One region of the Mesorhizobium sp. M3A.F.Ca.ET.080.04.2.1 genome, then DNA from elsewhere that is predicted to be linked to it. Evidence: predicted binding sites of a transcription regulator. Region 1 holds the regulator's gene; each other region holds the start of a gene.
The links. Region 1 encodes LexA, which represses DNA repair genes until DNA is damaged. Its sites were predicted from a motif close to TGTTCNNNNTGTGTTCNG; they were not measured.

Region 1 (7,825 bases):
CGAGGCGACCATGCGCTGGTACGGATCCGAGATGTCGGTCGAGTCGTGATAGAAGGCCGACAGCGCGCCGACCACGCCGCACATGACCGCCATCGGGTGGGCGTCGCGGCGGAAACCGGTGAAGAAGCGCGACATCTGCTCATGCACCATGGTGTGGCGCGTCACGCGGTAGTCGAAGTCGTCCTTCTGCGCCTTGGTCGGTAGTTCGCCGTAGAGCAGGAGGTAGCAGACCTCGAGAAAGTCGCCATGTTCGGCAAGCTGGTCGATCGGATAGCCGCGGTGCAGCAGGATTCCGGCGTCGCCGTCGATGAAGGTGATCGCCGACTCGCAGCTTGCCGTCGAGGTGAAGCCAGGATCGTAGGTGAAGGCGCCGGTGGTGCTGTAGAGCGAGCCTATATCGATGACGTCAGGCCCAACCGAACCGCTTCGCACCTTGAGCTCATGCGTCTTGCCCGCGAGTTCCAGCCTTGCGGTGGATTCGCGCGGTTCGCCGGCCGGTTCCAGTTTCGTCGCAGCTTCGCTCATTGCAAACTCCTTTATGTTTCTCATGCCGGCAAGGCAATTCCTGCAAACGACACGTCGAAATCACCGGAATGCGCGAACTACCCACCGCATTTTAGGAGGTGCGTGCCAGATTGGGCCAAGGCCTAATGTTGCACTGCGAAACAATCCTTTCAATGCCAATCTTTTTGGGCCAGTTCACAGCTAATCGATTTGATCTCCAATCCGCGCCAGGCTCTCCTCGCGGCCGAGAACGGCAAGCACGTCGAACACCCCCGGCGATGTGCTGCGGCCGGTCAAGGCTGCTCTCAGCGGCTGGGCCACGGCGCCGAGCTTGTGGCCGCCTGCCTGCGCAACGTCACGGACGGCAGCTTCCGCGGCCGCGGCGGACCAATCGCCCGACAGCGCGGTCAGCGCGGCGTGCGCGCTGCGCAGGATGGCGCGGGCATCGCTGCCGAGCAAGCCGGCAGCCTTGTCATCCAGCGTCAGCGGCCGCTCCGCGAACAGGAAGGCGGCGCCGTCCACCAGTTCCACCAGGGTTTTTGCCCGCTCCTTCAGACCAGGCATGGCGGCGAGCAACTGTGCCTTGCGCTTATCGTCGAGCCGCGCGGCAAGCGCCGGACCGCCTTCGAGATAGGGCAGGGTGGCGACGAAGATGTCCAGGAGAGCCTGATCGTCCATCCTGCGGATATGAACGCCGTTCAGCGCCTCGAGCTTGGCGAAGTCGAACCGGGCCGCGCCCTTGTTGACATCGCCGATGTCGAACCATGAGACCATGTCCTTGATCGACATCACCTCATCGTCCCCATGGCTCCAGCCGAGCCTGGCCAGATAGTTGAGCAGCGCTTCAGGCAAATAGCCCATGGCGCGATAGGCTTCGACGCCGAGCGCGCCGTGGCGTTTCGACAACTTGGCGCCGTCGGCGCCATGGATCAGCGGGATGTGCGACATCGACGGCACGGCCCAGCCCATGGCGTTGTAGATCACGGTCTGGCGCGCAGCGTTGGTCAAATGATCGTCGCCACGGATGATGTGGGTGACGCCCATATCGTGATCGTCGACGACGACGGCATGCATATAGGTCGGATTGCCGTCCGAACGCAGGATGATGAAGTCGTCGAGATCCTTGTTCGGAAAGCGCACCTCGCCCTGCACGCGGTCGTGAACCACGGTTTCCCCCTCGGTCGGCGCCTTGATGCGGATCGCGCCCCTGACGCCGGCGGGCGCCTCGGACGGGTCGCGGTCGCGCCACTGTCCGTTGTAGCGCGGCGGCAGGCCCTTGGCGCGCGCCGCCTCACGCATCGCCTCGAGTTCTGCCGGGGTTTCGTAGCTGTAATAGGCCTTGCCCAGGCGCACGAGCTCCTCGGCCACCTCGCGGTGGCGCGGCGCGCGCTCGAACTGCGAAACCGCCTCGCCGTCCCATGAAAGACCGAGCCAGGTCAATCCATCAAGGATTGCAGCGGTCGCGGCCTCGGTGGAGCGCTCACGATCGGTGTCTTCGATGCGCAGCAGCATCGTGCCGCCCGTGTGCTTGGCGTAGAGCCAGTTGAACAGCGCGGTGCGCGCCCCGCCGATGTGCAGGTAGCCTGTGGGCGAGGGGGCAAAGCGGGTGACGACCTTGTCGGACATGGGACTCTCGAAGAAGCACTGAAGCAGGCGTGATTGCGGCGGGCTTTCGCGCGGACGGCGTTCATGTAGCATAGGAGGTCTGGGGCGCAAGGGGCAGGCCCGATGGCTGGACGTGGCCGGGGTGCGGAGGATGGCGGTGGGACGGCAGCTGGCGTCAGCGAACGCCTGCTGTTTGCCGGCACTGCGCCGATTGAAGCAGGACCGGTCTTGCTCCTGGAGCCGCGCCAGCCTGCGCAGATTGTTTCTCCCGACGGCACGGTCGACCGCCCTCCGCCGGCCACCATCGATCGCGTCCGCCGGCAGTTCCGCCGTGCCTCATTGTCCGCGTTCGGCCAAAGCGTCGCTGCCGCAGGCACGAAGGAGCTGGATCGCGGCATTGGCTTCCTGCTCGTGCCGGTTTTCCTTGCCGCCGGCGTGATCCTCTACTTCTCGCTGTCTACGGAACCAGATCTCTACAGGCCGCTGGCGACAGTCGCGCTTATGGCCGCCTGCGCCGCGGTTTCGCGCTCCTGGCCGAAGACGCATCTGCTCTTCATGGCCGCGCTGTTTTGCGCGGTCGGCTTTGTCGCTGCGAAGGTCGAGACTTTGCGAGCGGCAACGCCGATGCTCGGCGGCGAAATCCAGACAAGGCTGACAGGTCGCGTCGTCATCGCGGAGCCGATGGCCAATGGCCGCGTAAGGCTGACCATCGACCTGGTCTCAACCGCGCACCCGAAGCTGCGCTATGCACCCGACCGCGTCCGACTTTCGGCACGGCGGATCCCGCCAGGCTTGACGGCTGGATCGCTGGTGACGGGTTATGCACGCCTATTATCGCCAACAGGCCCCGTTCGCCCCGACAGCTACGACTTTTCCTTCGACAGCTATTTTTCTGGTATCGGCGCCAGCGGGTTTTTCCTGGGCGATCCGAAGGTTGTGACGGCAACGGAGGCACCGTTCGGCGCACGCACCGCGTCCGCAATAGAAAACGCGCGCGAGACCATTGCCGATCACATCAGAAGCACCGTCGGCGGTCCCGAAGGCGAGATCGCGGCGGCGCTGATCGTTGGCGTTCGCGCCGGCATTCCAGAAGACATCAACGAGGCGGTGCGAAGGACCGGCATCTACCACATCATCTCGATTTCGGGACTGCACATGGCGCTGGTCGCCGGCACGATCATGCTTTTGCTGCGCGGCGCCTTCGCGCTGCTTCCCGATTTCTCTTCCCGCCGGCCGGTCAAGAAATATGCTGCGGCGATCGCGCTGCTGTCGATTGCAGCCTATCTGGTCATTTCCGGCATCGTTGTGGCCGCCGAACGAAGCTTCATCATGCTGGCGGTGATGCTGGTTGCCGTTGTCTTCGACCGGGCGGCGCTGACCATGCGCAACCTGGCGATTTCGGCAATCGCGGTGATCGTGGTTTCGCCGCATGAAGTGGTCGGCCCAAGTTTTCAGATGTCGTTCGCCGCGACCGCCGCCCTTGTCGGCGCCTATGCCGGTTGGGCTGACTACCGCGCCGACAAAGTGAGAGCGCCACCGGCAAAGCGCTCGTTTCTCGGATACCTGTCCCGGAAGCTGGCGGTTGGCGTGGGCGGCGGCGCGATGACATCAATCATCGCCGGAAGCGCAACGGCGCTGTTTGCCATCTGGCATTTCCAGCGCGTATCGCCGCTCAGCCTGCTGGCCAATCTGGCAGTGATGCCGATCGTCTCGCTGGTTGTCATGCCGTTCGCGGTCTTCAGCGTGCTGATGATGCCGTTCGGCTTCGACGGGCCTTTCCTCTATGTGATGGGCAAAGGCCTGACGGCGATGGTCGCCATCTCGGGATGGTTTTCCGAACGTTCACCAGTGGATGCAGTGGGGTTGATCTCGATACAGTCTGTGCTGCTGGCGACGGTCGCGCTGGTCATCGCGACCATGGCGACCACCTGGCTCAGGCTCGGCGCCGTTCCCTTCGCGATTGCGGCCTTGTTGGCCATTCCGCATGTCCGTACCCCGGATGTGCTCATCTCCGAGGATGCGCATCTGGTTGCGATGCCGATCGGCGGCGGCGAACTCGCCATCAATCGAGCAAGCTCGAACGAGTTCATAACCGACAACTGGAAACGGGCGCTGCTGGCCGAAACGATCGTGCCGCCCGAGACATTCGCAAACGGGACGACGGACATCGCCGATCCTGTCGACCTGCCGCCGGGTTCGCCCTTCTATTGCACCGGCGACCTCTGCATCGGCCGGCATCCTTCCGGTGCGATCGTCGCGCTCGCAGAGAATCGCGACAGCGCCAAGCCGGCCTGCGGCTTCGCCGATCTCATCGTCATCAATGACGCCACGGCCTACAATCCTTGCCGGGATCCCCGAATCCTCGTCGTGACCAAGCGGCAATTGGCACGCGACGGAAGCGCTGCCGTCTTCTTCGACCCGCAATCGGCAACCGCGCGAGCCGAGATTCAGTATGCCGTCCACAGGCCCTATCGGCCCTGGCATGAGCAGCGAAAATACTCGCGCGAGGCAAGGGGGCTGCCGCCTTACAAGCGGCCCGAAAAGCCCGACGCCAAGCCACAAACCGCTCAGTAACGGCGGATCAGCCCGACGAGCCTGCCCTGAACCTTGACCCGGTCCGGCCCGAAGATGCGGGTCTCATAGGCCGGATTGGCGGCTTCCAGCGCAATCGAAGCGCCCTTGCGGCGGAAGCGCTTCAACGTCGCTTCCTCATCATCGACCAGCGCCACAACGATCTCACCGGGGCTCGCCGTATTGGCGTTGCGGATGATGACCGTATCGCCGTCGAAGATGCCGGCCTCGATCATCGAGTCGCCTTTGACTTCCAAGGCATAGTGCTCGCCGCCGGCGATCATGTCCGGCGGCACTGTGATCGAATGCGTCTGGTGCTGGATGGCGTCGATCGGCACACCGGCGGCGATACGGCCCATCACCGGAATGGACACCGCCGAAACAGCGTCATCGTCATTGCTGGGTGCGGGTGTGCGCGAGGGCGCCGCCGGCTTGATCTGCCGGCCGAGATTGCCTTGTCCGAGGCTTCCCTGGATGACGCTCGGCGAAAACTTCTTGGCGGCGTTGAGGCCGGGCGCGATCGAATCGGGCAGCCGCAGCACTTCGAGCGCGCGCGCCCGGTTCGGCAGCCGGCGTATGAAGCCGCGCTCTTCCAGCGCCGTGATCAGCCGATGGATGCCCGACTTCGAGGCAAGGTCGAGCGCCTCCTTCATCTCGTCGAAAGACGGCGGAATGCCGCTTTCCTTGAGCCGTTCATGGATGAACATCAGCAGTTCATGTTGTTTACGCGTCAGCATGGCGGCCCCCAACGGGTTCTGGAACCAGAATCGGAAAAACAAACCCAGAACAAACACTATCTGTTCCAGTTGTGTTCCGCAACCGTTTAAAGTTTAATGAATGTGTTGACGTTTTGTTCAGCGTAGCATCAGCACGCTGCATGCGGCGCCGGCTTCAGCTGCCGGCGCAAAAGGTTCGCGCACGATCAAGCCGTTGGCATCGGCCAGCATTCTCAGCATCGAGGAATCCTGGATGCCGAACGGAGTCGCAACCAACGCTCCGCGATCGTCGCGCACAACGGCACGCACATAGTCCTGCCTGACATCGTTGGCCCGCAATGCGGCGCCCAGCCGAGCCCTGCGAACGTCCTGGCTGAAGCTGCGGCCTGCGAGGCGCGCCAGAAGCGGCTTCACGAACAGCTGCGAGCAGACAAGGCTTGCGACCGGATTCCCAGGCAGGCCGATGCAGCGGGTATTGCCGAGGCGGCCGAACATCAATGGCTTGCCGGGCCGCATGGCGATTTTCCAGAAATCGAGCTGCATGCCTTCGCCGGTCAGCACGCCATGGATCAGATCGTGGTCGCCGACCGAGGCGCCGCCGAGCGTCACGATGACATCGGCGCCGGCCGCTACGGCCTTCCTGACCAGAGCTGCGATCGCTTCGTGCCGGTCCGCGGCGATGCCGAGGTCGAGCGCGCGTGCTCCAACCGATTGCGCCACGGCGGCGACACCATAGGCGTTGGACGAGATGATCTGGTCGGGTCCAAGTTCGCTGCCGGGCGGCTGCAATTCGTCGCCGGTGGCGATGATCGCGACCAGCGGCCGCCGGACGACATTGACATTTGCATGATTGGCAGATGCCGCGAGTGAAAGTGCTGCCGGATCGAGCAGGCGACCTTTCTCGAGCAGCATGTCGCCCTGGCCGAAGTCCAGTCCGCGGAGGCGGATATTGCGGCCCGCTTTGGTCGGTTCGGTCACCTCGATGCTGCCGCCACCGATGTCGCGCACGTTCTCCTGGATGACAATCGTGTCGGCGCCTTCGGGGACTGGTGCGCCCGTAAAGATCCGGACGGCCTCGCCCTGGCCGACTGACCCCGCGAAGCCGCGCCCGGCGGATGCCATGCCGATCACGGAGAGACGCGCCGGCACCGACGCCACATCCGCGGAGCGTGCGGCATAGCCGTCCATTGCGGAAGCATCGAAGGGCGGTTGGGTGCGCAGCGCCAGCACCGGCTCGGCCAGCACACGGCCTGCCGCATCGGCGAGCGGAACGCTTTCACCCGGCAGTGGCGCGGCGCCTTCCAGCAGGCGTTCGAGCGCCTCCGCGACTGGCACCAACGCCATTTAGGCACCTGCCTTGTAGTCGCCCGACTTGCCGCCAGTCTTCTCGACCAGCCGTATGCCGGAAATCACCATGGCGCGGTCGGCCGCCTTGGCCATGTCGTAGATAGTGAGGCAGGCGACCGATGCCGCGGTCAGCGCTTCCATCTCCACACCTGTCTTGCCGGTGACTCGGGCAAGCGCTGTGACCTTCAGGCCTGGAAGCGAACGGTCTGGCTCGATGTCGACGGCAACCTTGGTCAGAAGGAGCGGATGGCAGAGCGGCACAAGCTCATGCGTCTTCTTGGCCGCCATGATGCCGGCGATGCGGGCCGTGCCCAGCACATCGCCCTTCTTTGCGTCGCCGGCCAGGATCATGTCCAGGGTTTCGGGCCGCATGAAGACGAAGCCTTCGGCGATTGCCGTGCGTGTCGTCTCGGCCTTGTCGCCGACATCGACCATGTTGGCTTCGCCCTTGGCGCTCAGATGGGTGAGGGCGGCCATCTCAAACAGCCTCGGCAGGCGCCTTGCCGGTGAGCAACAGCTGCGTTGCCGCCGCCACGTCATCCTGCCGCATGAGGCTCTCGCCGACGAGGAAAGTGCCGATGCCGCTCTCTTCCATCCGACGGCAGTCCTGATGGGTGAAGATGCCGCTTTCGCTGACCAGCAGCCGCTCGGCCGGCACCATGGCTGCAAGCCGCTCGGATACCTCGAGGCTGGTCTCGAACGTCCTTAGGTTGCGATTGTTGATGCCGATCAGCCGGGACTTAAGCGCGAGCGCACGCTCCATTTCTTTTTCGTCATGCACCTCGACCAGGGCATCCATGCCAAGTCCGAAAGCCGTCGCTTCCAGTTCGCGGGCCAGCGCATCATCGACGCTTGCCATGATGATCAGGATCGCGTCGGCGCCCAAGGCGCGCGCCTCGTAGACCTGATAGGGATCGAACAGGAAATCCTTGCGCAGGGCAGGTAGCGCGACGGCCGCCCGTGCGGCGGTCAGAAATCCTGGCGCGCCCTGGAAGGACGGACCGTCGGTGAGCACCGAGAGGCAGGCCGCTCCGCCTTGCTGATAGGCCCTGGCGAGTGCGGGCGGGTCGAAGTCGGCCCGG
Region 2 (7,825 bases), 1.1 Mb from region 1:
TGGTTGTTCTGGCGGCCGGTGTCGGGGTCCTTCGGGTCAGGCTCGGCGGCGCCCGCGCCAGGATTGTCGGAAGCGAAGTTCGGCTTGCCATGGCGCGTCGGCACCAGGGCGGCCGGCGGTTGCGTCGCCGACATCAGGTGGCCGTCGGCCGAGAAGCGGTAGATGTTGGGACCGTACTCGTCGGAGATGAACATGGTGCCGTCGGGCAGCCGCACGATCGCCTCGTCGTCCAGGGCCAGTTTGCCGTTGTCGGCCTGCGGCAGCATCGGCATGTCGCCCGCGGCTGCACGCACGCCGTTCAACGGATCGAGGCCGGTGGCGTCCACTCCCTTGTCGTCGGTCAGGAGGATGGTGTCGGCGACCGTCGGCTTGACGCCCGACTGTTCTTGTCCAGCCGCGGGTGCCGCGCCCGACGCGGTCGGGGCAAGCTCGATCGAGATCGTGTTGAGGCGCGGCCGGTAGTCGGTGGTGCCGACGACGTTGTAACCGCGGTCCGGCAGCAGCCAGAGCGAGCCTTTGTAGGTCGCGCCATCACGCGTCCAGGACCTGGTGTCGATCGCCATGCCGGAGCCGGAGCCGAAGGTCTCGCCGAACTTATCCTTCTGGCTGGCCGGAATGCGGCCGACGCCGACGAGGCCCTTGTTGACGTAAGCGGTGCCGTCGGCGAGCGCGGGATGTGAAACAGCGGAAGCAGCGAGCGTTGCGGCGATCAGCCAATACCCAGACGGACGCAGGGTCTTCATGATTCATGTCCCCTTCAATAACGGTTGGTTTGAAGGGCAGGTGGAGCCCGCCTTCGAGGGCCGCTGAAGACCCAGGACTAGCGGTGTAGGACGCCAACATGATGGTTGCGTGACAGAGGCTGCGGGTTGCTGATGTTAATGGAAGGCGACGGGTGTCGGCGGATACTTGCGCGGCAGGGCAGCTCAGACCCCGGTGACGAAACCGTCCAGCACGCGTTTCTGGCCGGCTTTGTCGAAGTCGATGGTCAGCTTGTTGCCGTCGATGGCCGCGATGTTGCCGTTGCCGAATTTCTGGTGGAAGACGCGGTCACCGAGCTTGAAAGGGGACGGGGTGTCGGCCACCGATTTGGCCACCAGTTCGCCCTCGATGGTGCGGCCCTTGACGCTGGTGCGGCCGGCGCCATAGCCGGAGTCTGTTTCGCCATAGCCGATGCGTTCGACCTGGTGGCCGGAGCGCGTGCCCCAGTTGCGGTCGGTCGCCTCGGTGCGGTTCGCCTGCGCGCGCTGCCAGCCGGGGGTCGCATAAGTGTTGGAGAAGCTGCCCGATTTCTCGGTGCCGATATTGTCGAAACGCGAGGCGCCATAGGGATTTTGCCGGCCGCCGCCGCGGCCGGAGGCGAAAGAGCCGCCGCCGTAAGGGTTGCCATAACCGCCGTAGCTGCTGCCGCTGTCGGCGACATCGACATGGGTTTCCGGCAATTCGTCGAGAAAGCGCGACGGGATCGTCGATTGCCACAGCCCATGGATCAAGCGGTTGGAGACGAACCAGATGTGCAGGTTCTTCTTCGCCCGCGTCAGGCCGACATAGGCAAGCCGCCGTTCTTCCTCCAGCCCGGAGCGGCCGCCCTCGTCCAGCGCGCGCTGGTGCGGAAACAGGCCTTCCTCCCAGCCGGGGAGGAAGACGGTCTCGAATTCGAGGCCCTTGGCCGAATGCAGCGTCATGATCGACACCGCATCGAGCGACTCGCCCTGCTCAGCCTCCATCACCAGCGCGACATGCTCGAGGAAGGCGCGCAGCGACTCGTACTCCTCCATGGAGCGGATCAGCTCCTTGAGGTTTTCCAGCCGCCCGGGCGCCTCGGCCGAGCGGTCGTTCTTCCACATGTCGGTGTAGCCGCTCTCCTCGAGGATGGTCTCGGCGAGTTCGGTATGCGGCGTCGTTTCCAGCGCCTTTTGCCAGCGCTCGAAATTGGCTGCGACCTCACGCAGCGCCGCACGCGGCTTCGGCTTCAGCTCGTCGCTTTCGGCGAGTGTTGCGGCCGCCTCCAGCATCGGGATGCGCATGGCACGCGCCGTGTCGTGCATCTGGCGGATGGTGGCCTCGCCGAGGCCGCGCTTCGGGACGTTGACGATGCGCTCGAAGGCGAGGTCGTCACCGCTGTTGGCGACGACGCGGAAGAAGGCCAGCGCATCGCGGATTTCCAGGCGCTCGTAGAAGCGCGGGCCGCCGATGACGCGGTAGCTCAAGCCGAGCGTGATGAAGCGCTCTTCGAAGGCGCGCATCTGGAAGGACGCGCGGACCAGGATCGCCATGTCGTTGAGGTTGTGCCGATTGCCTTCTCTATCGGGGCGCTGATAGGCCTCGATGGTCTCGCCGATGGCACGCGCCTCTTCCTCCGAATCCCAGGCCGCATGGACATGGACCTTGTCGTCCTCGGGATCGTTGCGGTCGGTGAACAGCGTCTTGCCGAAGCGGCCCTCATTGTGGGCGATGAGGTGGGAGGCGGCGCCCAGTATGTGCGCGGTCGAGCGGTAGTTGCGCTCCAGCCGGATGATGGTGGCGCCAGGGAAATCCTTGTCGAAGCGCAGGATGTTGTCAACCTCGGCGCCGCGCCAGCCATAGATCGACTGGTCGTCGTCGCCGACGCAGCAGATATTTACGCTCACGGGCTGTTCCGCGCCTGCCGGCGCGGGCCCTCTGCGGGGGCCTCGCAACGGCTCGGACGCCCGGTCGGGCTTGCGGCCTTCGGCCGAAATATCCCACTCATCGCTGCGGGCTAACGGTTCCTCTTCGGGAACGGGTGGTCTGTAGTGACCGCCCTCTGTTCTATCGATAGTCGACTTCGTAGCGCCCGGTGTGCGGCCGCCCGGAGTCCCATTTCTCGAAGTTCCTGGCCTTTGCGCCAGCAGGCGCAGCCACATGTACTGCGCGGTGTTGGTGTCCTGGTACTCGTCGACCAGGATGTATTTGAACTTGCGGTGATAGTCCTTCAGCACGTCCGGATAGGCGCGGAAGATGCGGATCGGGTGATAGAGCAGATCGCCGAAGTCGCAGGAATTCAGCGTCTGCAGCCGTTCCTGATAGGCCCTGTAGAGCTGGCGGCCCTTGCCGTTGCCGAAGCTGCGTGCATCGCCTTCCGCAATCTCGTCGGGGCCGAGACCCTTGTTCTTCCAGTTGTCGATCATCTGGGCGAACTGCTTGGCCGGCCAGCGCTTGTCGTCCAGCCCTTCGGCCTGGATGATCTGCTTGATCAACCGCACCACGTCGTCGGTGTCGAGGATGGTGAAATCGGACTTCAGCCCGGCAAGCTCGGCATGGCGGCGCAGCAGCTTGACGCCGATCGAGTGGAAAGTGCCGAGCCAGGGCATGCCCTCGACATTCTCGTCGCCGATCAGCAGTCCAATGCGCTGCTTCATCTCGCGGGCGGCCTTGTTGGTGAAGGTGACGGCCAGAATTTCTGAGGGCCAGGCCTTTTTGGTGTTGAGAATGTGGGCGATGCGCGTGGTCAGGACGCGCGTCTTGCCGGTGCCGGCGCCGGCCAGCACCAGCACGGGACCTTCGGTGGTTTCGACCGCCAGCCGCTGCTCGGGATTGAGGCCGTTGAGATAGTCGGGCGCGCGATTCTGCGCGCTGCGGGCGGCCATGGCGCGCGCGGCAATGCCGGACGGGGCCGCGGGCCGCGCATTCGGTTCGTCGAAGAAGGGCATATCTTCCGAAAAGCCGGGCATCACCCCGAATGTAGTGATTCGGGAGCGAAAGGCTAGAAGTGTCTCCGTTTTGTTCTATTTCTCCTTGTCCCACGCCAGCTTGACAGCCGTAGCTTGCGAGAGAAAGCTGCCGGCTGGGCAGGGACGGCGCCGTTGCTGGCGTGCCGCCGCAGGCGCGCAAACAGTCGAAGGAGTATCATCTTGGCTGTCACCTTCACCTCCGTCGTCCTTCTCCTCATCGGCCTGGCGGTTGGCGGTGGCGGCATTTGGCTCGTGACGCTGGGCGGCAGCTGGTATTACCTGATCGCCGGGCTCGCCTTCGTGGTCACCGCCTGGCTCATTTTCCGGCGCAGCTCGGCAGGGCTGTGGCTCTACGCGGCGATCGTGCTCGCCACGCTTTGCTGGGCGGTGTGGGAAACCGGTTTCGACTGGTGGCAGCTCGGCCCGCGCGGCGGCGTCATCGTCCTCATCGCGCTGTGGCTGCTGACGCCTTGGGCAAGACGGGGCTTCACCGGTCCGGACGGACGCGCGCCGCTCATCCTGGCGGTGCTCGCATCGCTGGCGGTTGCCGGCTATTCGATGACCGCCGACCCCAAGGATATCGGCGGAACGCTCGGCACAGACAAGGTGACGCCGACGGCCAATCTCGGCGGCGATATGCCGGCGGGCGAATGGCACTTCTACGGGCGCACGCCGTTCGGCCAGCGCTATTCGCCGCTCGACCAGATCACGCCTGACAACGTCGCCAGGCTGCAGCCGGCCTGGACCTATCGCACCGGCGATGTGAAAGGTCCCGACGACATCGGCGAAACGACCTACCAGGTGACGCCGCTCAAGATCGGCGATGTGCTGTTCATCTGCACGCCGCACAATTTCGCCATCGCCGTCGATGCGGCGACCGGCAAGGAGAAATGGCGCTACGATCCGAAGATCAAGCTCGATCCCAACCGGCAGCACCAGACCTGCCGCGGCGTATCCTACTACGCCGACCCCAAGATCGCGGCGGGGCAGCCTTGCGCAAGCCGTATCTATCTGCCGACGTCCGATGCGCGGCTGATCGCGCTCGACGCGGCGAACGGCCAGGTGTGCCCGTCCTTCGCCGAAGGCGGCACGCTGAATCTGATGGCCAACATGCCCTATCCGAAGTCGGGCTACTACTATTCGACATCGGCGCCGCTGATTGTCGCCGGCAAGATCATCGTCGGCGGCGCGGTCAATGACAATTATTCGACGGAGGAGCCGTCGGGCGTCATCCGCGCCTATGACGCCGGCACCGGCGCTTTGCTGTGGAACTGGGATTCCGGCAACCCGGACCAGACGGCCCCGCTGCCGGCAGGGCAAGACTACACCAACAACTCGCCCAACATGTGGTCGACGCCGAGTGCCGACGAGAAGCTCGGCCTGCTCTACGTGCCGCTCGGCAACCAGACTCCCGACCAGCTCGGCATGGGCCGCAGCGCCAATGTCGAGAAATTCTCCTCCTCGATCACGGCGCTCGACCTCAACACAGGACAATTGCGCTGGGTGCGGCAGACCGTGCATCACGATTTGTGGGACATGGACGTTCCGGCGCAGCCGATACTGGTCGACATCACGACGCAGAGCGGCGAGGTGCCGGCACTGGTCGGGCCGACCAAGCAGGGCGACATCTATGTGCTCGACCGGCGCAGCGGCGAGCCGATCGTGCCGGTAAAGGAAGTGCCGGCGCCGGGCGGTGCGATCGAGGGCGACCACACCTCCCCGACGCAGCCTGCATCCGATCTCTCCTTCAACCCGAAGGCGCTGACAGGGGCCGACATGTGGGGCATCACCATGTTCGACCAGCTGGCGTGCCGGATCGAGCTCAAGAAATTGCGCTACGAGGGGCGCTACACGCCGCCCTCGCTGCAAGGCTCGCTGGTCTATCCCGGCAATTTCGGCGTCTTCAACTGGGGCGGTGTCGCGGTGGATCCGCTGCGGCAGGTGATGTTCGGCATGCCGACCTATCTCGCCTTCACCTCGAAGCTCATTCCGCGCGCGGAGGTCCCCCCGCCGGGCGACAACGCCAAGGGCAGCGAACAGGGGCTCAACCGCAACGAGGGTGCGCCTTACGCCGTGGTCATGGGGCCGTTCCTGTCGCCGCTCGGCATTCCGTGCCAGGCGCCGCCCTGGGGCTACGTCGCCGGCGTCGACCTGAGGACCGGAAACATCGCCTACAAGCATCGCAACGGCACCGTCTACGACATGACGCCGCTGCCACTGCCGTTCAAGGTCGGCGTGCCGGGCATTGGCGGACCTATGATCACCGCCGGCGGCGTCGCTTTCCTAGGCGCAACGGTCGACGATTTCCTGCGCGCCTATGACCTCACCAGCGGGCGACAGCTCTGGAAGGCAAGGTTGCCGGCGGGCGGGCAGTCGACGCCGATGACCTACACGGTCGCCGACGGTCGCCAGTTCGTCGTCATCGTCGCCGGCGGCCACGGCTCGGTCGGCACCAAGCCTGGCGACTACGTGATGGCTTATTCACTGCCGCAGTAGGCTACATCAGAGGCCGAGATGGCCCCTGAGGCTGGGCACCTGGCCGAGGACCTGGTTGGTGAGATCGGGTCCGGCGGCTGCTTCGGCCTGCTTGATCAATGTTTCGCCGGCCTGGCGGATCTGCGCCATGTCGAGCCCGGATGCCTTGAGCGCGGCGACGCCGTTGATGAGCGCACCGGCCTTTTCGCCGAGCACGCCGCCAAGCGCGCCCTGCAGCGACGACAGCAGGCCGCCGCCCGAACCGGCCGCACCAGCGGCCATCACATCATATTGCTGCGCCAGCGCGCCGGCGCCAGGGATCTTGTCGAAGAAAGACGAAACGCTGGTGCCTTCGGCTTCGTATTCGAGAACGGAAAAAATAGTGCCCACGACCTTTTCCGTAGTCGCCTGGTCGAGGCCTGCCTTTTGTGAAACCGTGTTGACGATGTCCTGGACGTTCATGGAGCTTCTCCTTTCGTCGCCGATCGGACCGCGCATGTGGCAGCTTCCCGTCCCATTGTGACAGCACCAACAAGGCTTTCGGAAATGACCAAAACGTGATGAGCCCCAGCATGCTCATCATCGTCTGGACCATGCGTGCGTCGACCCTATCTTGCGCACGAAGCCGTGCAAAAGCCGAGGAGAGCCATGACCGAACCCGTCGCCAAGCCCGTCATCACCCAGGCCATGATCGACGCCTATGACGAATACACCCATCTGACGCTCGACCGGCGCCGTTTCATGGAGCAACTGACGAAGCTGGCGGGGTCGGGCGCGGCGGCCGCCGCGATCGCGCCGATGCTGGCAGCGAATTCGGCGCAGGCGGCGATCGTGGCGGACAACGATCCGCGCGTTAAGGGGCAGGACATCACCTATCCCGGCAGCAGCGGCGAGATGAAGGGATATCTGGTCAAGCCGGCGGGCCAGTCTGGAAGGCTGGGCACGGTCATCGTCGTCCACGAGAACCGTGGCCTCAATCCGCATATGCGCGATGTCGCACGGCGCGTGGCGTTGGAAGGTTTCGTCGCGCTGGCGCCGGATTTCCTGTCGCCGCTTGGCGGCACGCCTGCCGACGAGGACAAGGCCCGCGACTTGTTCACCAAGCTCGACGCCAAGCAGGTAACGGCCGATGGCGTTGCGACCGTCGCCTATCTGAAGGGCGACAAAGACGGCAACGGCAAGGTCGGCGCGATCGGCTTTTGCTGGGGCGGCGGCGCGGTGAATGCGCTGGCCGTCAATGCGCCGGACCTCAGCGCCGGCGTCGCCTATTATGGCATGCAGCCCAAGGCCGAGGATGTGCCCAAGATAAAGGCGGCGCTGCTCCTGCATTATGCCGGACTGGACGAGCGCATCGACGCCGGCATCGACGCCTATAAGAAGGCGCTCGATGCCGCGCATGTCGAATACACGCTCCATGTCTATGAAGGCGTCAATCACGCTTTCAACAACGATACCTCGGCCGCGCGCTATGACAAGAAGGCGGCGGACCTGGCCTGGGCGCGCACGATCGCCTTCCTGAAGGAGAAGCTCGCCTGACGGGCAAGCCGGCGAACTACGCCTGCAATGGTTTGTGAACGGCGACGCCTGTCACCACCAGCATGATGCCCAGACACTCGATGAGGCTGGGAACCTGCCTGAGCACGAGAACGCCGATCAGG
Region 3 (7,825 bases), 1.4 Mb from region 1:
GACATCTGCCTTTGCGCAAGAATCCGCGCCGGCCGCGGCCGAAGGCGAGACGCATGCAGGCACTGGCGTGCCTGCCGAGGAGCATGGCACGTTCCCGCCGTTCAATGCCGCGACCTTCCCGTCGCAGATCTTCTGGCTCGTCATCACCTTCGCGCTCTTCTATCTGTTCCTGAAGCGGATTGTGATGCCGCGCGTCGGAGGTATAATCGACGTCCGCAACGACCGCATCACCCAGGATCTCGACCATGCCGCAAGGCTGAAGGGCGAGGCCGATGCCGCGGTTGCTGCCTATGAGCAGGAACTGGCCGAGGCCAAGTCTCGCGCCAACGCGATTGGGCAGCAGGCGAGCGAAGCCGCCAAGGCGGAAGCCGAAGGCACGCGCAAGAAGCTCGAAGCGGAACTTGAGAAGAAGCTTGGCGAGGCCGAGGCGAGCATCGCCTCGATCAAGGCCAAGGCCATGAAGGAAGTCGGCACGATCGCCGAGGACACCACCTCGGCCATCGTCGAGGCGCTTGTCGGCGGCAAAGCCGACAAGGCCGAGATCGCGGCCGCGGTCAAATCCGCGAGCCGGTGAGGAGCGCATCATGGACGCCACATCACTCGCCACGCTCTGGGCAACGATCGCCCTGGTCATCTTTCTCGGAGCCGTCATCTATTTGAAGGTGCCGGGCATGCTGGCCAAGTCGCTCGATGCCCGTGCGGCCAAGATCAGCAGCGAGCTCGAAGAAGCGCGCCGGCTCCGCGAGGAGGCTCAGCAGCTTCTTGGCCAGTACCAGAAGAAGCGCAAGGAAGCCGAGCAGGAGGCCGCCGACATCGTCGCCGCCGCCAAGCGCGAGGCCGATCTGCTTGCCTCCGAGGCGCACAAGAAGACCGAGGACTACGTCGCCCGGCGCACCGCACTCGCCGAGCAGAAGATCAGCCAGGCCGAGCGGGAGGCGATCGGCGAGGTCCGCGCCAGCGCTGTCGACATCGCCGTCGAAGCGGCCCGCGTGCTGCTTGCCGCCAAGGTCGATGCCAAGGCTGGAGCCGACCTCTTCAAGTCCGCATTGCAGGACGTGAAGGCCAAGCTGAACTGAGCTGTCGGCAGTTTCGGAATCGAAAGCCGCCTGGGCAACCCGGCGGCTTTTTTACTGGGGCGTGGACAGTCTCCCCCCTCGACGGGGACATGTCGCCAAGGGCGACAGAGGGGGTCGGTTCGACCGGGCGCGACGCTCTACTGATGCAAATGCCGTGCTGAAAGGAAAAAAGGACGTCGGCGCTTCACGCGCGACGACCCCTCCTGCCTGCCGGCCATCTTCCTCTCGATGGCCTATCGAGGGGATTATTCCAACCCTGCGAAGCTCTCTTCTTCCTCCGCCACCTCGACACCGCCCAACCGGAACGGCGCAAAGGATGCCCGGTGCAGTCTTGCCACCGGGCCATGCGCCTCGATGGCGGTGCGGTGGCGGACCGTCGCATAGCCCATATGGACTTCGAAGCCGTAGCGTTCGTGATGACCGCCGCAGCCGCACATCATGCGGTCGCGCATCACCTTGGCGACGATCGAGGCAGCGGCGATGGACTGGGAGCGCTGGTCGCCTTTGATCAGCGCGCGGCCTTCGCAGGGCAGCCCGGGAGGCACGTCGCGGCCGTCGGCCAAAGCCAGCTTCGGCTGCAGCGACAGGCCCGCCGCGGCACGTCGCATCGCCTCCAGGCTGGCCTTCAGGATGTTGCTGTTGTCGATGCCTTCCGCGCTGATCGACGCCATCGAGACGCTGAGCGCCGAGCCCAGGATTCTCAGGAATAACGCCTCGCGTTGCAGGTGGGTGAGACGCTTGGAATCATCGAGGCCTTCAGGGATGTTGGCGGGGTCGAGCACGACGGCTGCCGCGACTACCGGACCGGCGAGCGGGCCGCGGCCGGCCTCATCCATGCCCGCCACAGGCCAGAGGCCCTGGGCCATAGCTTTGGTCTCGACAGAGAAGTCGGGCTTCTCGACCATTTCGAAGAGAGGCGGAGAATCGGAACGCGCGCGAGCCATGGTGCGGCGAGGTTCGCATCGGCTCCGATCCTCCGCAAGTCCCTCCGGGTCGATGGGGCGTCGGACCCGGAGGGCACCGTCTCACGGCCGGGGACAGGGGCCGGACGGGATACTTGAGCAATTCCAGGAAAACTGCGCGGCGGTTCTCCGTCCGGAATTGCGGGAAAACAAATACTTAGCAGGTTGCAATCCAGCAAAACCGGGCCTTCCGAATTGCTTAACGCCGGCCTTGTGTGGCCGGCGCCTTCTTCAAAGCAGCATCAGCTGCTCGCCGGCACTGGAACCTGCGACGAAATGGTCCGTCCTGAGCGACCGCCGTTCGACATTCAGCCCGAGCCGCTTGGCGGCGATCTCGAAGCGCCGGCCGATCTGCCAGGCGTAAGGACCCGCGCCTTTCATGCGCTTGCCCCATTCCGAATCGTAGTCCTTGCCGTCGCGCATCGAGCGGATCAGCGACATCACATGCCGGTAGCGGTCGGGATAATGGCGCAGCAGCCAGTCCTTGAAGATCGGCGCCACTTCAAGCGGCAGCCGCAGCACGACATAACCCGCCTCACGGGCGCCTGCAGCGCGGGCCGAATCGAGGATGCGCTCCAGTTCCGGATCGGTCAGGCCAGGGATGATCGGTGCGACCATGACCGAGGCCGGGATGCCGGCGTCGGACAGCTGCCTTATCGCCTCCAGCCGCTTGGTCGGCGTCGAGGCGCGCGGTTCCATCGTGCGCGCCAGCATGCGGTCGAGCGTCGTTACCGACAGCGCCACCTTGGCCAGCCCGCGTTCGGCCATCCGCGACAGGATGTCGGTGTCGCGCGTCACCAGAGCCGACTTAGTGACGATGCCGACCGGATGGCCGCGTGCCTCCAGCACCTCCAGGATCTCGCGCATGATCCGGTAATTCTTCTCGATCGGCTGGTAGGGATCGGTGTTGGTGCCGATGGCGATGGTGCGTGGCTGGTAGCCCGGCTTCGACAATTCCTTGTCCAGCATGCGCGCCGCGTCCGGTTTGGCGAAGAGCTTGGATTCGAAATCCAGCCCAGGCGACAGGCCCATGAAGGCATGGGTCGGCCGGGCGAAGCAATAGACGCAGCCATGTTCGCAGCCGCGATAGGGATTTATCGAGCGATCGAAGGAAATGTCCGGCGATTCGTTGCGCGTGATGATGGTGCGCGGCTTCTCGACCTGAACCTCGGTCTTGAACGGCGGCAGTTCCTCCAGCGAGTTCCAGCCGTCGTCGAATACATGCCGGCTGACCGGCTCGAAACGGCCGGACGGGTTGATGCCGGCTGAACGCCCGCGATTGCGCTCGGGGCGCACGCGCATGCCGCTCTGTTCGATCATCGCATTCGCCATTTCGGCCCTGCCTGCTCCGAAGGCAGCAATGTCGGCACGCACGATCTGTTCCATTTTCGCCCTCTCCCAAGGACTGTCGGCAGGCTGTCGAATCGCTCTGTTCATGAAACTATTCCTATTTCGCCAACGAGAACAAAGCAAGAACTTTCTGCCGTGTAAGGCCGATCTGGCGCGGCCTGCGGCTTTCCGCTATTCGGCTAGGAATGCTCAGCGTTCTCATCGAAACCAGGAACGACGAAGAGGGACTGGCCCGCACGCTGGCCTCGCTGGTCGGCGGCGCGGTCGAAGGCATGGTGCGTGATGTCATCGTCTGCGATGCCGGTTCGACCGACCAGACCCATCGCGTCGCCGAACATGCCGGCTGTCACTATGTTGCCGGTGGCATTGCCGCCGGCATCGGCCATGCCAAGGGTGACTGGCTGCTGATCCTGGAGCCTGGTGCGCGGCTGGCCGAAGGCTGGATCGAGGAGGTCGCCCGCCACACGGCAAAGCAGACGATGCCGGCGCGTTTTTCGCGCGCACGCGGCAATCGGGCGCCGTTCCTGGCGCGCGTCTTTTCTACAAGGCGGGCGCTGGCCGAAGGCCTCGTCATCAGCAGGCGCCAGGCCGCAGCCCTCGCAAAGACCGCGCGCAGCGCCGAGGCGCTGGCACGCGGCCTCGCCACAAGGAGGCTGGACGCGGAGATCTGGGTGGCGCCGCCGAAATGAAGCCCAGAAAAGAAAGCAGGGCGGTAATTTCAGCCATCGCTTTATTGTGCGTTGCACAAATTAGAAGGTGAGGCTAGCATCTCCTTCATGCGGGACAATCGGGTTTGGGCAAATGCCGAAAAGGCAGGCGGCTGACGCCTCCGTCGGACGCCATCCATAAGAGGACCCGATGACACTTGCTACCCCAGACGATTCCGGCGCGGACAGCCTGGAGGCCATTGCCCGCAACGGCAGCTTGTTCAGGCGCATCGCTGTGCGCATCCCGACCTATCTGACTGATCTTCGCGAGAACCCGGCCTGGCTGCCGATGTTCGTGCTGGCCCGCACCATGCCGGGACGCCGCATGCACTGGCTGGGCGCCAAGCGGGCTCGTCCCCTGCAAACCGCAGGCGAGACGATGTTCACCGGCACCGAGCGCGAGGCCGTCGTCGAGGCGTTGCGGTCCGATGGCCTGTTTTCGGGTCTCATGCTGCCGCAGGCGATTCATCAGGAGATCGCCGCTTTCGCGCAGCGCACGCCTTGCTTCGGGAATTTTGACCGTCGTCTCGAATTCATGCCGGGCGAGCATGCCGAGGCGGAAAGGCGGTTTGGCCGCTCGCTGCTCAGCGGCCATTATTTCGAGCGCATTCTGGATTGTCCGGCGGCTTTGGCGATCCAGAAGGACGCGCTGCTTCTCGACGTCGCCCAGCATTACCTCGGCGCTCAGGCGAAATTGATCACCACGCGCGTCTGGTGGAGCTTCCCGACCGGCAAGGCTTCAGACGCCGACAAGAACCTCGCCTCGCTGGGCAAATACCATTTCGATCTCGACGACTGGCGGATGCTGAAATTCTTCTTTTATCTTAAGCCTGTCGATGACGGCACCGGGCCACATGTCTATGTCCGAGGCAGCCATAAGCGCCGGGCGATCAAGCATCAGCTGACGCTTCTGGTCGGCCATCCGGCGGAGGAGGTGCTGGACGTCTACGGGACGGACAGTCCGGTCACGCTGACCGGCGGGGCAGGGCTTGGGTTTGTCGAGGATCCGTTCGGCTTCCACATGGGCACGGTGCCGGCGCATACGCCTCGGCTGATGATGGAGATCGGCTTCGGCGTGTCGAGGCCGTCGCGCCGCCGCTTTCATGGCGAGCCTGTGATCCGCTGACGGCGGCAGCCGCCTATCCGGCCTTGCCGCCCCGCCGCAGATGCTCGTCCAGCCGCGGCATGATCTCGACGAAGTTGCAGGGCATGTGCCGGTAGTCGAACTGCGGCTTCAGGATGCCGTCCCAGGCGTCCTTGCAGGCGCCGGGAGAGCCCGGCAGCACGAACACGAAGGTGGCGTTGACGACGCCGCCTGTCGCCCGGCTCTGGATCGTCGAGGTGCCGATCTTGTCGTAGGAAATGCGATGGAAGACTTCCGAAAAACCATCCATGCGTTTTTCGAAGATCGGCTCCAGCGCTTCCGGCGTGACGTCACGGCCGGTGAAGCCTGTGCCACCGGTGGTGATGACGACATCCACCGCCTCGTCTTTCGACCAGGCGAGCACCTTTTCGCGGATTTTTTCGCGCTCGTCGGTGACGATGTCACGGGCCGCCAATATGTGGCCTGCCTCCGCGATGCGGTCGGCCAGCGTCTGGCCGGATTTGTCGTCGGCAAGGCTGCGCGTGTCGGACACCGTCAGCACCGCGATGCGCACCGGGATGAACGGCCGGCTTTCGTCGGTGCTGGCCATCAGTCAGCCTCCATGCTGCGTGTCGCGGCGACGAACCAGTCGGGGTGGCGGCCGCGGATCTCGATCGCCGCCCGTTTGGCCATGTTGCCGGTCTCGAAAAGACCGAAGCAAGTGGCGCCCGATCCGGACATGCGGGTGAAGGCCGCTCCGGCTTTGTCCAGCGCCTTGAGGGTCTCGCCGACGGCGGGTTGGATCGAGCGGGCGGCCGGGTCGAGATCGTTGCGGGTGACTTCCAGCCAATTGCGGATGGAGTGGAAATCAAGACGATGTGGCAGCGGCGGCAGCGCCTCATTGTCGCGCTTGGCGAGCGCTTTGAATATGTCGGGCGTAGAGACCGCGGCGCCAGGATTGACCAGCACCAGCGCCAACGCAGGAAACGTCGCGACCGGCGACAGCTCATCGCCAATCCCGCGCGCGATCAGGGGCCTGGCAGCCAGGCACATCGGCAGGTCGGCGCCGAGCGTCAGGCCGGTCCGCGCCAGCCCGGTATCGTCGATATCAAGGTTCCATAGCCGTGCAAGTCCGTTGAGAACGGCTGCCGCGTCACTGGAGCCGCCGCCGACGCCGGAAGCGATCGGCAGGTTCTTCTCCAGCCGGATGGCGACGGACGGCGTCCGCCGCGGACCGGCTTCCCGCCGCAACGCCTCGCGCGCCTTCAGCACCAGATTGTCGCCGTCGAGCGGCACGCCGGAGGCGTAGCGTCCGGATACCGAGAATTCATCGCGCTCCGCCGGCTCGATCTCCAGCCGGTCGCCGAAGCGGGTGAAGACGACCAGGCTGTCGAGCAGATGGTAGCCGTCGGCGCGCCGTCCGGTCACATGCAGCGCAAGATTGACCTTGGCGGGCGCAAGCCATGTCCTGGCCTGTGTCCCCGGCTCCAGAATGTCGGCTGCTGGCGAGATGGTGTTCAGTCCTTGGCCAGGCGGTATTCGCCGGTCTTCGGATCCTTGACCAGCGTCCCCATCGTGCCGTTCGCCGCCTGTTTCTCGGTGCGCCGGATCTTCGCCGTCACGCGCTCGGCCTCGCGGATGAAGGCGCGGTAGCCGAAATAGGCGGCGGCGCCGACAACGGCAAAGAAGATGATCTGCGGCATCTCGAAACTCCTCCCGCGATTGCGCGGCAAGGCCGGCCGGACGGGTCGGTCAAGCGGCCATGCTAGACGGTTTCACCGCCTTTTCAAAGCCCGAAGCGCGCCCACAGCGCGCGCTCTTCCGCCGCATCGATGATGCCGGTGGCCGCGGCCGCGGCGATGTCGGGCGCTGAAAAACGCGAGCCGAACAGGCCGAAACGGCCGAAAAGCCCGCGCGGCGCGGTGATCAGCTTGAGCTGGGTCTTGTCGCCGAAGCGGGTCTTCAGCACGCCACGCATATCGCCAAGCGCATCGACGAGGCCGAGCTCCAGGCCCCGCTTGGCGGTCCAGAACAGGCCGGTGAACAGCTCGGGGTCGTCCTTGAGTTTGATACCGCGCCGCTCTTTAACGAGGTCGATGAAGGTCTCGTGCACTTCGAGCTGCAGTGCCTTCAGCCGCTCGACGTCTTCCTTCTTCTCCGGCTTGAACGGATCGAGCACGGCCTTGTTCTGGCCGGCAGTGTGCACGCGCCGCTCGACGCCGATCTTTTTCATCAGTTCTGGGAAACCGAAGGATGCCGAAACGACGCCGATCGAGCCGACGATCGAGGACGGGTCGGCGAAGATCTCGTCGCCGGCGATCGCGATCATGTAACCGCCGGAGGCCGCCACGTCCTCGACGAAGACCAGCACCTTCTTGTTCTTCTCGGCTGCCAAGTCACGAATGCGCTTGAAGATCAGCCGCGACTGCACCGGCGAGCCGCCGGGTGAGTTGATCGAAATGGCGACCGCCGGGGCGTCGAAGGCGAAGGCCTTCTCGATGAGGCCGGCCGTCGAGGCGAGCGACAGGCTCGGCCGCAATTGGCTGCCGCCGGGCATGATGGTGCCGTGCAGCCGGATGACGGGAATGGTGACGACTGTCGAGCGCCAGGATTTCGGCAGCAGGCGGTTGAAGAGGCGTTTCACGA

Region 2: the regulator LexA is predicted to act here: its motif matches at 3,732-3,749, upstream of EJ074_RS26300 (UvrD-helicase domain-containing protein).
Region 3: the regulator LexA is predicted to act here: its motif matches at 3,499-3,516, upstream of EJ074_RS09180 (PA0069 family radical SAM protein).

What each region holds. Positions count from the first base shown of each region.
Region 1 covers NZ_CP034451.1:451,650-459,474, forward strand. The annotation lists gene gltA (citrate synthase) at 1-525, opposite strand, end outside; gene gltX (glutamate--tRNA ligase) at 706-2,130, opposite strand; gene EJ074_RS02040 (ComEC/Rec2 family competence protein) at 2,233-4,683, shown strand; gene lexA (transcriptional repressor LexA) at 4,677-5,417, opposite strand; gene glp (gephyrin-like molybdotransferase Glp) at 5,535-6,740, opposite strand; gene moaC (cyclic pyranopterin monophosphate synthase MoaC) at 6,741-7,220, opposite strand; gene trpC (indole-3-glycerol phosphate synthase TrpC) at 7,222-7,825, opposite strand, start outside.
Region 2 covers NZ_CP034451.1:5,521,998-5,529,822, forward strand. The annotation lists gene EJ074_RS26295 (esterase-like activity of phytase family protein) at 1-743, opposite strand, end outside; gene EJ074_RS26300 (UvrD-helicase domain-containing protein) at 927-3,692, opposite strand; gene EJ074_RS26305 (glucose/quinate/shikimate family membrane-bound PQQ-dependent dehydrogenase) at 3,873-6,188, shown strand; gene EJ074_RS26310 (hypothetical protein) at 6,195-6,629, opposite strand; gene EJ074_RS26315 (dienelactone hydrolase family protein) at 6,816-7,703, shown strand; gene EJ074_RS26320 (DMT family transporter) at 7,720-7,825, opposite strand, start outside.
Region 3 covers NZ_CP034451.1:1,871,819-1,879,643, reverse strand. The annotation lists gene EJ074_RS09195 (F0F1 ATP synthase subunit B) at 1-574, shown strand, start outside; gene EJ074_RS09190 (F0F1 ATP synthase subunit B) at 585-1,076, shown strand; gene EJ074_RS09185 (ribonuclease HII) at 1,322-2,020, opposite strand; gene EJ074_RS09180 (PA0069 family radical SAM protein) at 2,270-3,424, opposite strand; gene EJ074_RS09175 (glycosyltransferase) at 3,574-4,077, shown strand; gene EJ074_RS09170 (hypothetical protein) at 4,247-5,221, shown strand; gene moaB (molybdenum cofactor biosynthesis protein B) at 5,235-5,789, opposite strand; gene EJ074_RS09160 (4-(cytidine 5'-diphospho)-2-C-methyl-D-erythritol kinase) at 5,789-6,670, opposite strand; gene EJ074_RS09155 (hypothetical protein) at 6,697-6,882, opposite strand; gene EJ074_RS09150 (S49 family peptidase) at 6,966-7,823, opposite strand.